DNA from 2 places in the Bradyrhizobium nivariense genome. Region 2 is predicted to be linked to the other one. Evidence: riboswitches for the same ligand, from Rfam matches in the RefSeq annotation. Region 2 holds a riboswitch; the other holds the start of a gene.
What was found. A riboswitch is a leader RNA that binds a small molecule or an ion and turns the genes downstream of it on or off. The one in region 2 is predicted to bind S-adenosylmethionine.
Positions count from the first base shown of each region.

Region 1 (5,163 bases), on a different contig from region 2:
AGGTCTACAGCTACACGCATTTCTACACCGATGCGCTCGCGGTGCTCGATCATCTGAAGATCGAACGCGCGCATCTCGTCGGGCTCTCGATGGGCGCCTATTCATCGTTGCAGATCGGACTGAATGCGCCAGAGCGCGCGCTATCGATGACGCTCGCCGGCGTCGGCTCCGGCTCGGAGGTCGAGAATCTCGACAATTGGCGCAAGCAATGCCGCGCCAATGCCGAGCAATTCGAGACGCTCGGCTCCGCCGAAGTCGCAAAAGTCACGCGCGAGGCGCCGAGCCGGATTCCCTTCCTGGTGAAGGACCCGCGCGGCCACGCCGATTTCTACGCCGCACTGGCGCGGCACGACGCCAAGGGATCGGCGCGGACGATGCGCGGCTTCCAGGGCGGCCGCCCCTCGATCTACACCATGACGGATGCGATCAGAGGCGTTGCAACGCCGGCGCTCATCATCTGCGGCGACGAGGACGATCCGTGCGTGGGCGCAAGCCTGTTCCTGAAGAAGCATCTGCCTGCGGCGGGGCTCGCGATGTTTCCGAAGTCCGGCCACGTGCTCAATCTCGAAGAGCCCGCGTTGTTCAACGAAACCGTGGAACGGTTCGTGACGCTGGTGGAAGCCGGGCGCTGGCCGGTGCGCGATGCGCGGTCGTTGGCCGCGCATTAGAGCCAAGGTGTCACCACACGCGCCGTCATTGCGAGCGGCTACTTCCCCTGCCCCCGCGTGAGCAGAAACACCGCCTGCTCGCCGAACATGTTCCACACCCACCAGGGCAGGTTCAGCGGCACCGGACGGCCATAGAGATCGAGCGCCACCGAGCGCTCCATCTTGACGTCGATCGCGTCACAGAGCTCGACGAAGTCCTTGATGGTGCAGAAATGGATGTTGGCGGTGTCATACCAGCTTGCCGGCAGATTTTCCGTGCGCGGCATGTGGCCACCGATCAGGAGCTGGAGCCGCATCTTCCAGAAGCCGAAATTCGGGAACGACACGATGGCGCGGCGGCCGATGCGCAGCAAATTCTCCAGCACCACTTTCGGCTGCCGCGTCGCCTGCAGCGTCTGCGACAGGATCACGTAGTCGAAGGCGTCATCCGGATAATTCACCAGGTCGGTGTCGGCATCGCCCTGCACCACCGCGAGCCCCTTGGCGACGCAGCGGTTGACGCCCTCGCGCGACAGCTCGATGCCGCGGCCGTCGATGCCGCGGGTCTCCAGCAGCTGGAGCAGGTCGCCCTCGCCACAGCCGACGTCGAGCACCTTCGAGCCCGGCTTGACCATCTCGGCGACTAGCACATGGTCGGCGCGAAACTGACCGGATTGCCCGGTCGCAAGGCCACCCAGCGGCAACGCTTCCTGTACAGACATGGCTAGCCGTCCTTGTTAAGCATTCCTGGCGGCGAGCCCGCGCGCCTTGCCTGCCGATTGCAGGAAGGCGCGGGAGATATCGAAGAATTCGGGCACGTCGAGCAGGAAGGCGTCGTGACCGCGATCGGTCTCGATCTCGGCGAACGACACCCGCGCGCTCGAGGCATTCAGCGCGTGCACCAGCGCCCGCGATTCCGAGGTCGGGAACAGCCAGTCGCTGGTGAAGGAGACCACGCAGAAGCGGGTCTGGATTCCAGCGAACGCCTTCGCCAGCACCCCGCCATGGTCGCCGGCGATGTCGAAATAATCCATCGCACGGGTCAGGTAGAGATAGGAGTTGGCGTCGAAGCGCTCGACGAAGGACGAGCCCTGGTAGCGCAGATAGGACTCGACCTGGAAGTCGGCGTCGAACGAGAAGGTCGGCAGCTCGCGGTCCTGCATGCGGCGGCCGAATTTTCGATGCAGCGCGGCGTCCGAGAGATAGGTGATGTGCGCCGCCATCCGCGCGACGGCGAGCCCGCGATGCGGATGGAGGCCGTGATCGGCATAGCCGCCACTGTGCCAATCGGGATCGGCCATCACGGCCTGCCGGCCAAGCTCGTGGAACGCGATGTTCTGCGCCGAGTGCCGCGTCGAGCAGGCAATCGCCAGCGCGGAGAACACGCGGCTCGGATACGCCGCGGTCCATTGCAGCACCTGCATGCCGCCCATCGAGCCGCCGACGACCGCGAACAGCGTGTCGATGCCGAGCCGGTCGATCAGCATCGCCTGCGCGCGCACCATGTCGGGGATGGTGATGACAGGGAAATCAAGGCCCCAAACCTTGCCGGTCGCGGGATTGATCGAAGCCGGACCGGTCGAGCCCATGCAACCGCCGATCACGTTGGAGCAGATGATGAAGTAGTGTTGAGGATCAAGCGGGCGGCCCGGGCCGACCAGGGTCTCCCACCAACCGGGCTTGGCGGTGACGGGATGTACGTTGGCGACATGCTGGTCGCCGGTCAGCGCATGGCAGAGCAGAACGGCGTTGGAGCGATCGGCGTTGAGCTCGCCATAGGTCTGGTAGGCGATCTGGAACGGGCTGAGATCGACACCGCAATCGAGCCGCAGCGGCTGCTCCGTGCCGAACTGCGCGACCTGCGAGCTCGGATGATCCACCTCGTGCGACCGCTCGTCGGCAGTGATCGCGGGACTCGGAATTGACTGGACGCCAACCATCTGACCATCGACCTCGTTTGCGATCGTAGTGGTGACCGCATTGACATCAGGCCATGAAAAACCCGGCCTGAACGATAGGTTCGGCCGGGATCGAAAGGGTCCCCGGCCTGTTTAGCGAGTTTTTTAACGTGGCTGCAAGCCGGCCGGCTCAAATGACCACGGAACGGGCAAAAACTACCGGCTTGGACGGTTTTCGTCAAGTCGCGGTCCGGATCAACCAAATTCGCCTGTCGCGCCGCCGGCGGAAAGGGCCCGATTTCCCTTTGCATTTCTCTTTGCTTTCGCCGCCCTGACTGCCTAATCAGGACATCGATCGCAGCGGTGACGGCTCGACTGATCCGCATTGGAACGGCTCTCAACAAACGCCTGTCAGATATGTCCCAACGTCCGCCCGCTCCACCATCGCTCCAGGAATTGCGCAAGGAGATCGACGCGATCGACGAGGGCATGCATCGCCTCCTCATGCAGCGCGGCGACATCATCGACCGCCTGATCCAGGTGAAGCAGACCCAGGAGGTCGGCTCCGCGTTCCGCCCGGCGCGCGAGGCCGCCATGATGCGTGACCTCGTCCAGCGCCATCGCGGCATCCTGCCGCTCGACACAGTCGAGAGCATCTGGCGTGTCATCATCGCGACCTTCACCTATGTCCAGGCGCCGTTCTCGGTACACGCCGACATCTCGGCGAGCGAGCCGGCCATGCGTGATTCCGCGCGCTTCCATTTCGGCTTCACTGTGCCTTACGTCGCGCATTTCAGCGCGCAGGCGGCGGTCGAGGCGGTCGCGAAGTCCAAGGGCGACCTGGCGCTGGTGTCGGCGACCTCGAGCCGCACGCCGTGGTGGCTGTCGCTGGAGGAAAGCGGCGCGCCAAAGATCATCGCGCGGCTACCCTTCGTCGAGCGCGCCGACCATCCGGCGGCGTTGCCCGTGTTCGCGGTCTCGCGCGTCGCCGACAGCGCCCTGGTGACGGAGGTCGAGACCTTCAGCGTGCGCGTGTCGGGGTGGAACGCCGAGGTCGCGCGCGCCCTGTCGCCGCTCGCCGAGATCGTGGCCGTGCCCGATACCGCCTTCGATGGCGCCGCGCTGCTGGTCTCGATCACCGCGGCGAGCAGCCTCGACAAGATCAAGGCTGCCCTGATCGAAGCGGGGGCCTCAGTGCGCTCCACGGCCCTCGTCGGCAGCCACGCAACGCGCTATACGGTGCCCCCGACCGGGTCGAAATCGTAAGTCGCGAACCGCTTAGGCCACTCCGGAGTTGAAGATGTCACGCCCCGTGCCGAATCCCGGCATTCTCGATATTGCGCCCTACACGCCCGGCAAGAGCCCGGTCGCCGAGCCGGGCCGCAAGGTGTTCAAGCTCTCGGCCAACGAGACGCCGTTCGGGCCCTCACCGAAGGCGATCGCGGCGTTCAAGCACGTAGCGGATCATCTGGAAGACTATCCGGAAGGCACCTCGCGCGTGCTGCGCGAAGCGATCGGCCGCACCTTCGGGCTCGATCCCAACCGCATCATCTGCGGCGCCGGTTCGGACGAGATCCTCAACCTGCTCGCCCACACCTATCTCAGCCCGGGCGACGAGGCGATCTCCACCACGCATGGATTCCTGGTCTACCCGATCGCCACCATGGCGGTCGGTGCGAGGAACGTCGTCGCAGCGGAGACGAACCTCACCGCCGATGTCGATGCCATTCTCAAGGCGGTGACGCCGCGCACCAAACTGGTTTGGCTCGCCAACCCCAACAACCCGACCGGAACCTATCTGCCGTTCGACGAGGTCAAGCGTTTGCGCGCCGGCCTGCCGTCGCACGTCCTGCTGGTGCTCGACGCCGCCTATTCCGACTACGTCTCGCGCAACGATTACGAGATGGGGATCGAGCTCGTCGCGACGACCGAGAACACGGTGGTGACGCACACCTTCTCCAAGATCCATGGTCTTGCGGCGCTGCGCGTCGGCTGGATGTTCGGCCCCGAGCACATCATCGACGCGGTCAACCGCATCCGCGGTCCTTTCAACGTGTCGACGCCGGCGATGTACGCTGCCGTTGCCGCGATCGAGGACACCGCGCACCAGGCCATGTCGAAGCAGTTCACGGAGACCTGGCGCAACTGGCTGACCGAGGAGATCGGCAAGCTCGGGCTGAAGGTGACGCCGAGCGTCGCGAATTTCGTGCTGATCCACTTCCCGACCGAGGGCAAGACCTCGGACGCGGCCGATGCCTTCCTCACCAAGCGTGGGCTGGCGCTGCGCGGCTTGAAGAACTACGGCCTGCCGCATTCGCTGCGCATGACCATCGGAACCGAGGAGGCCAACCGCCTCGTCGTCGAGGGCCTGCGCGATTTCATGGCCGGCAGATGAGCGCGAACCCGCACTTCCAGCGCGTCGCGCTGATCGGCTTCGGCCTGATCGGCGGCTCGATCGCGCGCGCTGCAAAGCTCCAAGGCCTGGCCGGCGAGATCGTCACCACCGCGCGCTCGGAGAAGACGCGCGCACGCGTGCTGGAGCTCGGCATCGTCGATCAGGTCGTGGCGACCAATGCAGAAGCGGTGAAGGACGCCGACCTCGTCATCCTCTGCATTCC
Region 1 is NZ_JARWCR020000029.1:29,253-34,415, forward strand. Features, by position in the region: gene QCM77_RS23085 (alpha/beta fold hydrolase) at 1-668, shown strand, start outside; gene metW (methionine biosynthesis protein MetW) at 707-1,369, opposite strand; gene metX (homoserine O-acetyltransferase MetX) at 1,385-2,587, opposite strand; SAM riboswitch at 2,678-2,757, opposite strand; gene QCM77_RS23100 (chorismate mutase) at 2,963-3,811, shown strand; gene hisC (histidinol-phosphate transaminase) at 3,846-4,940, shown strand; gene QCM77_RS23110 (prephenate/arogenate dehydrogenase family protein) at 4,937-5,163, shown strand, end outside.
Region 1: linked by a shared signal. The riboswitch ahead of metX (homoserine O-acetyltransferase MetX) and the one ahead of QCM77_RS39885 (O-succinylhomoserine sulfhydrylase) in region 2 are both predicted to bind S-adenosylmethionine.

Region 2 (5,163 bases):
CGGTGCGGACATAGTCCATCGCATAGTTGCGATAGGCTTTTTCGAGCCGCGGTTTCGGCCAGCTTGCGACGGGAAGAGCCGGCGCGGACTTCGCATCGAACAGCGGCGCTTCGAGATGCCGCGCGAACACCAGGCGCTGGTCGAGCTCGAGCGGATGATCGTATTGATGGTAATAACCTTCGAGCCCGTCCTGGCCGTCGACGCTCTGCTTGGTGCACACAAAGCCCAGGCGGAGATCACCGAGCGCGACACCGTTGTTGGCGTGCCAGCCGCGCAGCATCGCGCGCGACACTTCGCCCGGCACGCCGCAGATGGCAGTGCCCTTCCAGATCCAGCGCGGCGGCGGATAGCGGATCCAGGCCTTGGTGTCGCTCTCATGCATGTATTCGACATGCACGCCGCCGATCCAGTTCGAGAGGTAGTGATATTGCGCGGCGGCGACGGCTGGCGGCAGATGGCTCAGCCCGAGCTTTTGCAGTCCCGGCAGGAAGCGCTCCTGCTGCTGGCGGCGGAACACGCGGAAGACGAACTCCGCAGCATCCGCCGTGCCGCGCCTCGTGACCACGGTGAGGATCAGGCCGGTGAAGTAGGCGTGATAGAGATCGGCAACCGCGCGCCAGCGTTTCCATTGAGCTTCCTGCGCGGGGACTGATGCGGCGGTCATGTTCGCTCCCGGCTTGTTGTTTTGCCGGAGTGTGTCATCGCGGATGGAGCTGTGCAACCGGACACGCATTCGCTGTCATCGCCCGGCGAAGACCGGGCGATCCAGTATTCCAGAGACGGCCGTGATTGAACCGAGAGGCCGCAGCGTACTGATTCCCCGCTTTCGCGGGGAGTGACGGCGGAGGATGATTGCTACACCCTGAAATGCTTCGACAGCTTCAGGCCCTGTGCCTGGTAGTTCGAGCCGATGCGCTGGCCGTACATCGCGTCGGGGCGCGCCAGCATCTTCTCGTAGACGAGGCGGCCGACGATCTGGCCGTGCTCGAGGATGAAGGGCACTTCGCGCGAGCGCACTTCGAGCACGGCGCGCGATCCCAGCCCGCCCGCACCGGCATAGCCGAAGCCGGGATCGAAGAATCCGGCATAATGCACCCGGAATTCGCCGACCAGCGGATCGAACGGCACCATCTCCGCGGCGTAATCGGGCGGCACCTGCACCGCCTCTTTCGACGCGAGGATATAGAACTCGCCGGGATCGAGGATCAGGTTGCCGTCGGGACGCGCCGAGATCGGCTCCCAGAAGTCCTCGACGGAATAGCCGGCGCGGCGATCGACGTCGATGACGCCGGTGTGGCGCTTGGCGCGATAGCCGACGAAACCGCCGCTCTTTTCGCCGGAGAGATCGACGGACACCGCGACGCCGCCGGTGAGATCGGCATCGTCGACGTCGACCAGACGCTCGGTCGCATGCAGCGCCTCGAGGTCGTCGATGTTGAGGATGGCGTCTCCCGTGCGGAAGCGCACCTGGCTCAGGCGCGAGCCCTCGCTGACCAGCACCGGGAACGTCTTCGGGCTGATCTCGGCATAAAGCGGACCGTGATAACCGGCACCGATCATGTCGAAGCGGCGGGTGCCGTCGGCGATCACGCGGGTGAAAACGTCGAGCCGGCCGGTCGAGCTTTTCGGGTTGGCGGCCGCGACGATCTCCGGCGGCAGCGCGAGGCTTTCGAGCAGCGGCACGATGTAGACGCAGTTGGTCTCCAGCACCGCGCCGTCGGCGAGGCTGAACTCGTGCAGCTTCAATTCGTCGATGCGTTCGGCGACCGTCGCGCCGGGACCCGGGAGGAAGCTGGCACGGACGCGATAGGCGATGTCACCGAGACGCAGGTCGAGGCTCGCCGGCTGGATCTGGCTTTCGACGAAGTCGTAGGCGGGCAGGATGAGGCCAGCCTCCGCCATCGCCGCGATCATGCGGTCGGGCAGGATACCATTGGCATTGGCGGCGACCGTGAACGTCAACCGGGGGTCCTCATCAGGGGTCGAATGCGTCAGGACATGCGGAAAATACAGTTTTTTACGGCTAGCCGATGGACGCCTTGACGGAAAGGGCATTGCGGAATATGAGCATCACTTATCCCGTGGTGATTTGAGCCGGCCGGCTTGCAGCCACGTTAAATAAGTCGCTAAACAGGCCGGGGACCTCTGTGATCCCGGCCAGTGGAGATTTCCAGGCCGGTTTTTTTGTGACCGTTTTCGCATCGACGGTCACGTCGGAGGTACCTATGTCGAAGTCGCCTGCCACCTACCGTCCCGAAACCCGCCTGGTCCATGCCGGCACCCTGCGCTCGCAATATGGCGAGACCTCGGAGGCGCTGTTCCTGACCCAGGGCTACGTCTACAACAGCGCCGAGGAGTGCGAGGCGCGGTTCAAGGGCGAGGACCCCGGCTTCATCTATTCGCGCTACTCCAACCCGACCATCTCGATGTTCGAGCGCCGCATGATCGAGCTCGAAGGCGCCGAAGCGGCACGTTCGGCCGCAACTGGCATGGCCGCTGTGACGACCGCGATCCTGGCACCGCTGAAGGCCGGCGATCACGTCGTGGCCTCGCGCGCGCTGTTCGGCTCGTGCCTCTATGTCGTGCAGGATTTGTTGCCGCGCTACGGCATCGAGACCACGCTGGTCGACGGCCTCGATCTCGACCAATGGCAGCGCGCGCTGAAGCCGAACACCAAGACGTTCTTCCTGGAGAGCCCGACCAATCCGACGCTCGACGTGCTCGACATTCCCGGGATTGCCGAGATCGCGCACAAGGGCGGCGCGCGGCTCGTCGTCGACAACGTGTTCGCCACCCCGATCTGGCAGAGCCCGCTCGCGCTCGGCGCCGACGTCGTGGTCTATTCCGCGACCAAGCACATCGACGGCCAGGGCCGCTGTCTCGGCGGCATCATCCTGTCCTCGGAAGCGTTCATCGCCGAGCACATCCACAATTTCATGCGCCAGACCGGCCCGTCGATCTCGCCGTTCAACGCCTGGGTCCTGCTCAAGGGCCTGGAGACGCTCGCCGTGCGCGTGCGCGCGCAGACCGAGACGGCGGCGCGCATCGCGGACGTGCTGGCGAGCCATCCGAAGATTTCGCGGCTGGTGTTTCCCGGCCGCGCCGATCATCCGCAGGCAGCACTGGTGAAGAAGCAGATGCGCGGCGGCTCGACGCTGGTCGGCCTCGAGGTCAAGGGCGGCAAGGCTGCGGCGTTCCGCGTGCTCAACGAGCTCAAGCTGGCGAAGATCTCGAACAATCTCGGCGATGCCAAGAGCCTCGTCACGCATCCGGCCACGACGACGCATCAGCGCCTCAAGCCGGAGGACCGCGCCGCGCTCGGCATCAGCGAGGGATTCATCCGCTTCTCGGCGGGGCTCGAGCATGCGGATGACCTGATCGAGGATCTGACCGCGGCGCTGGAGAAGGCGTGAGCTTGAATCGTAGGGTGCGTTAGCCGAAGGCGTAACCCACCTCCTTGATCTCCGCGGCAACAGAAGTGGTGGGTTACGCCTTCGCCTAACCCACCTACGACACCGAGCTTACATCGGCCGATAGGTCCGCACGTCCGCCGGCACGTTCACCCCGAGCTTGATCTGGCCGACGGAACGGATGATGTCGTCGCCGAGGAGCTGGGCGAAGCAGGCGTAGCCCCAATCGTTCATGTGCAGGCCGTCGGCGATGACGAAGCTCTCGACCGGAATCGATTGCTTCTCGTGCCAGTCGCGCATCACCTCGAAGCGCGGGAAAATGCCGACGTGACGGAGCTCGGCGACCTTGCCGAGCAGCTTCACCATCTTGCCGGCGCTCTCCGCACGCTGGTTGACGGCCGGAGAATATTGCGGATCGACCAGCACGACGTCGGCATCGCCGGCGGCCTGGATGCGGCTGATGCCCTCCTCGACCATCTTCGCGGTATCGGCGGGATCGAGATTGCGCAGCACGGCATTGGTGCCGACCTGCCAGATCACCAGATCCGGATGCAAATCAATCACCTCCTTCTGGAGCCGCTTCATCATCTCGGGCGCATCCTCGCCGCCGACGCCGGCATTGGTGACGGTGATGTTGGCGGTCGGATAGTGCCGGTGCAGCTGCGCGGCAAGGCGATTGGGATAGTTGAACTCCGGCGAGCTCGCGCCGAATCCCGCGGTCGACGACGAGCCGAACGCGACGATGACGACGGGCTGGCCGGCGACGAGCTTGCCCGCGACATGCGGCAGCGAGCCCATCGCCTTCGCGCCGCCCTTCGGCGACAGGCAGGGGACGCGGCTGAAGATGTCGCCGGCGGATTTCGCGACCTGTTTCACCTTGTCGATGGCGCGCGTCGTGATGCCGCGCTGGTCGGGAGACGTCACGGCGACGGTGGTCTGGGACGGTGAAGCGGGAGCGGGATTAGCCGACTGCTGCGGGGCGGGCGTTGCCTGCGCGGCCTGCGCCTGCGCGCGCGCCTCCGAGGCCGGACTCAGCAACAGCAGCATTGCTGCTGCAGGCGCAGCCAGCCATGCCGTCAGGCAAAAAGGGCGGAAAGAACTCATTAACGCTAGACCTCAATTCTGCTGCTGGGCTGGCTCCAGATGGGCTGCGTCAATCACGAATTGTGCCAACGCCCGGCCAAGGCAATCATGGACCTGTTTCGCCAGCTCAGGCCCGCGCGACGGGCTGAACAGGTCGAACTGCCCCTGGTCATTCCACTGCCGCATGATCGCGAAGCGATCGAACAGCGGGATATCATGCTCCTGCGCCACCACCCGCATATTGTCGAGGTATGGGGGCACCGAGATCATGGTTTCGGTGCGCGGGCTGTACTGCAGATTCATCAAGACGACGTCAGCCCCTGCCTTTTGCAACGCAGCAACCCCTCCGGTCACCGCGCCACGAAAATCATCGGGATCGATGGCTCGGATAGCATCGACAGTCCCGGTCTGCCAGATGACCAAAGTAGGTGCTTTTGCTTCCATCAGCTTAACGAAGCTGGCGGCCGCTTCCTCTGCCGTCTTCTTGCTCTGTATTTCTACGGAGACGTGCACCGTCTCGGACGGCGGCAGCTTGTCCTTCAGAATGGCCTGCATCCGCGCCGGATAGGAGGCGTCCTCGGAGGCCGGAATCGTGGTCGAGCGGCTGCCGATCACCAGGATTTCGAGCGGCTTGCCGGCCTTGACGGCATCGGCGACCTTGGGGAGCTGG
Region 2 is NZ_JARWCR020000084.1:27,611-32,773, reverse strand. Features, by position in the region: gene QCM77_RS39895 (hypothetical protein) at 1-664, opposite strand, end outside; gene QCM77_RS39890 (2'-deoxycytidine 5'-triphosphate deaminase) at 856-1,962, opposite strand; SAM riboswitch at 2,072-2,151, shown strand; gene QCM77_RS39885 (O-succinylhomoserine sulfhydrylase) at 2,226-3,413, shown strand; gene QCM77_RS39880 (SGNH/GDSL hydrolase family protein) at 3,522-4,514, opposite strand; gene QCM77_RS39875 (SGNH/GDSL hydrolase family protein) at 4,527-5,163, opposite strand, start outside.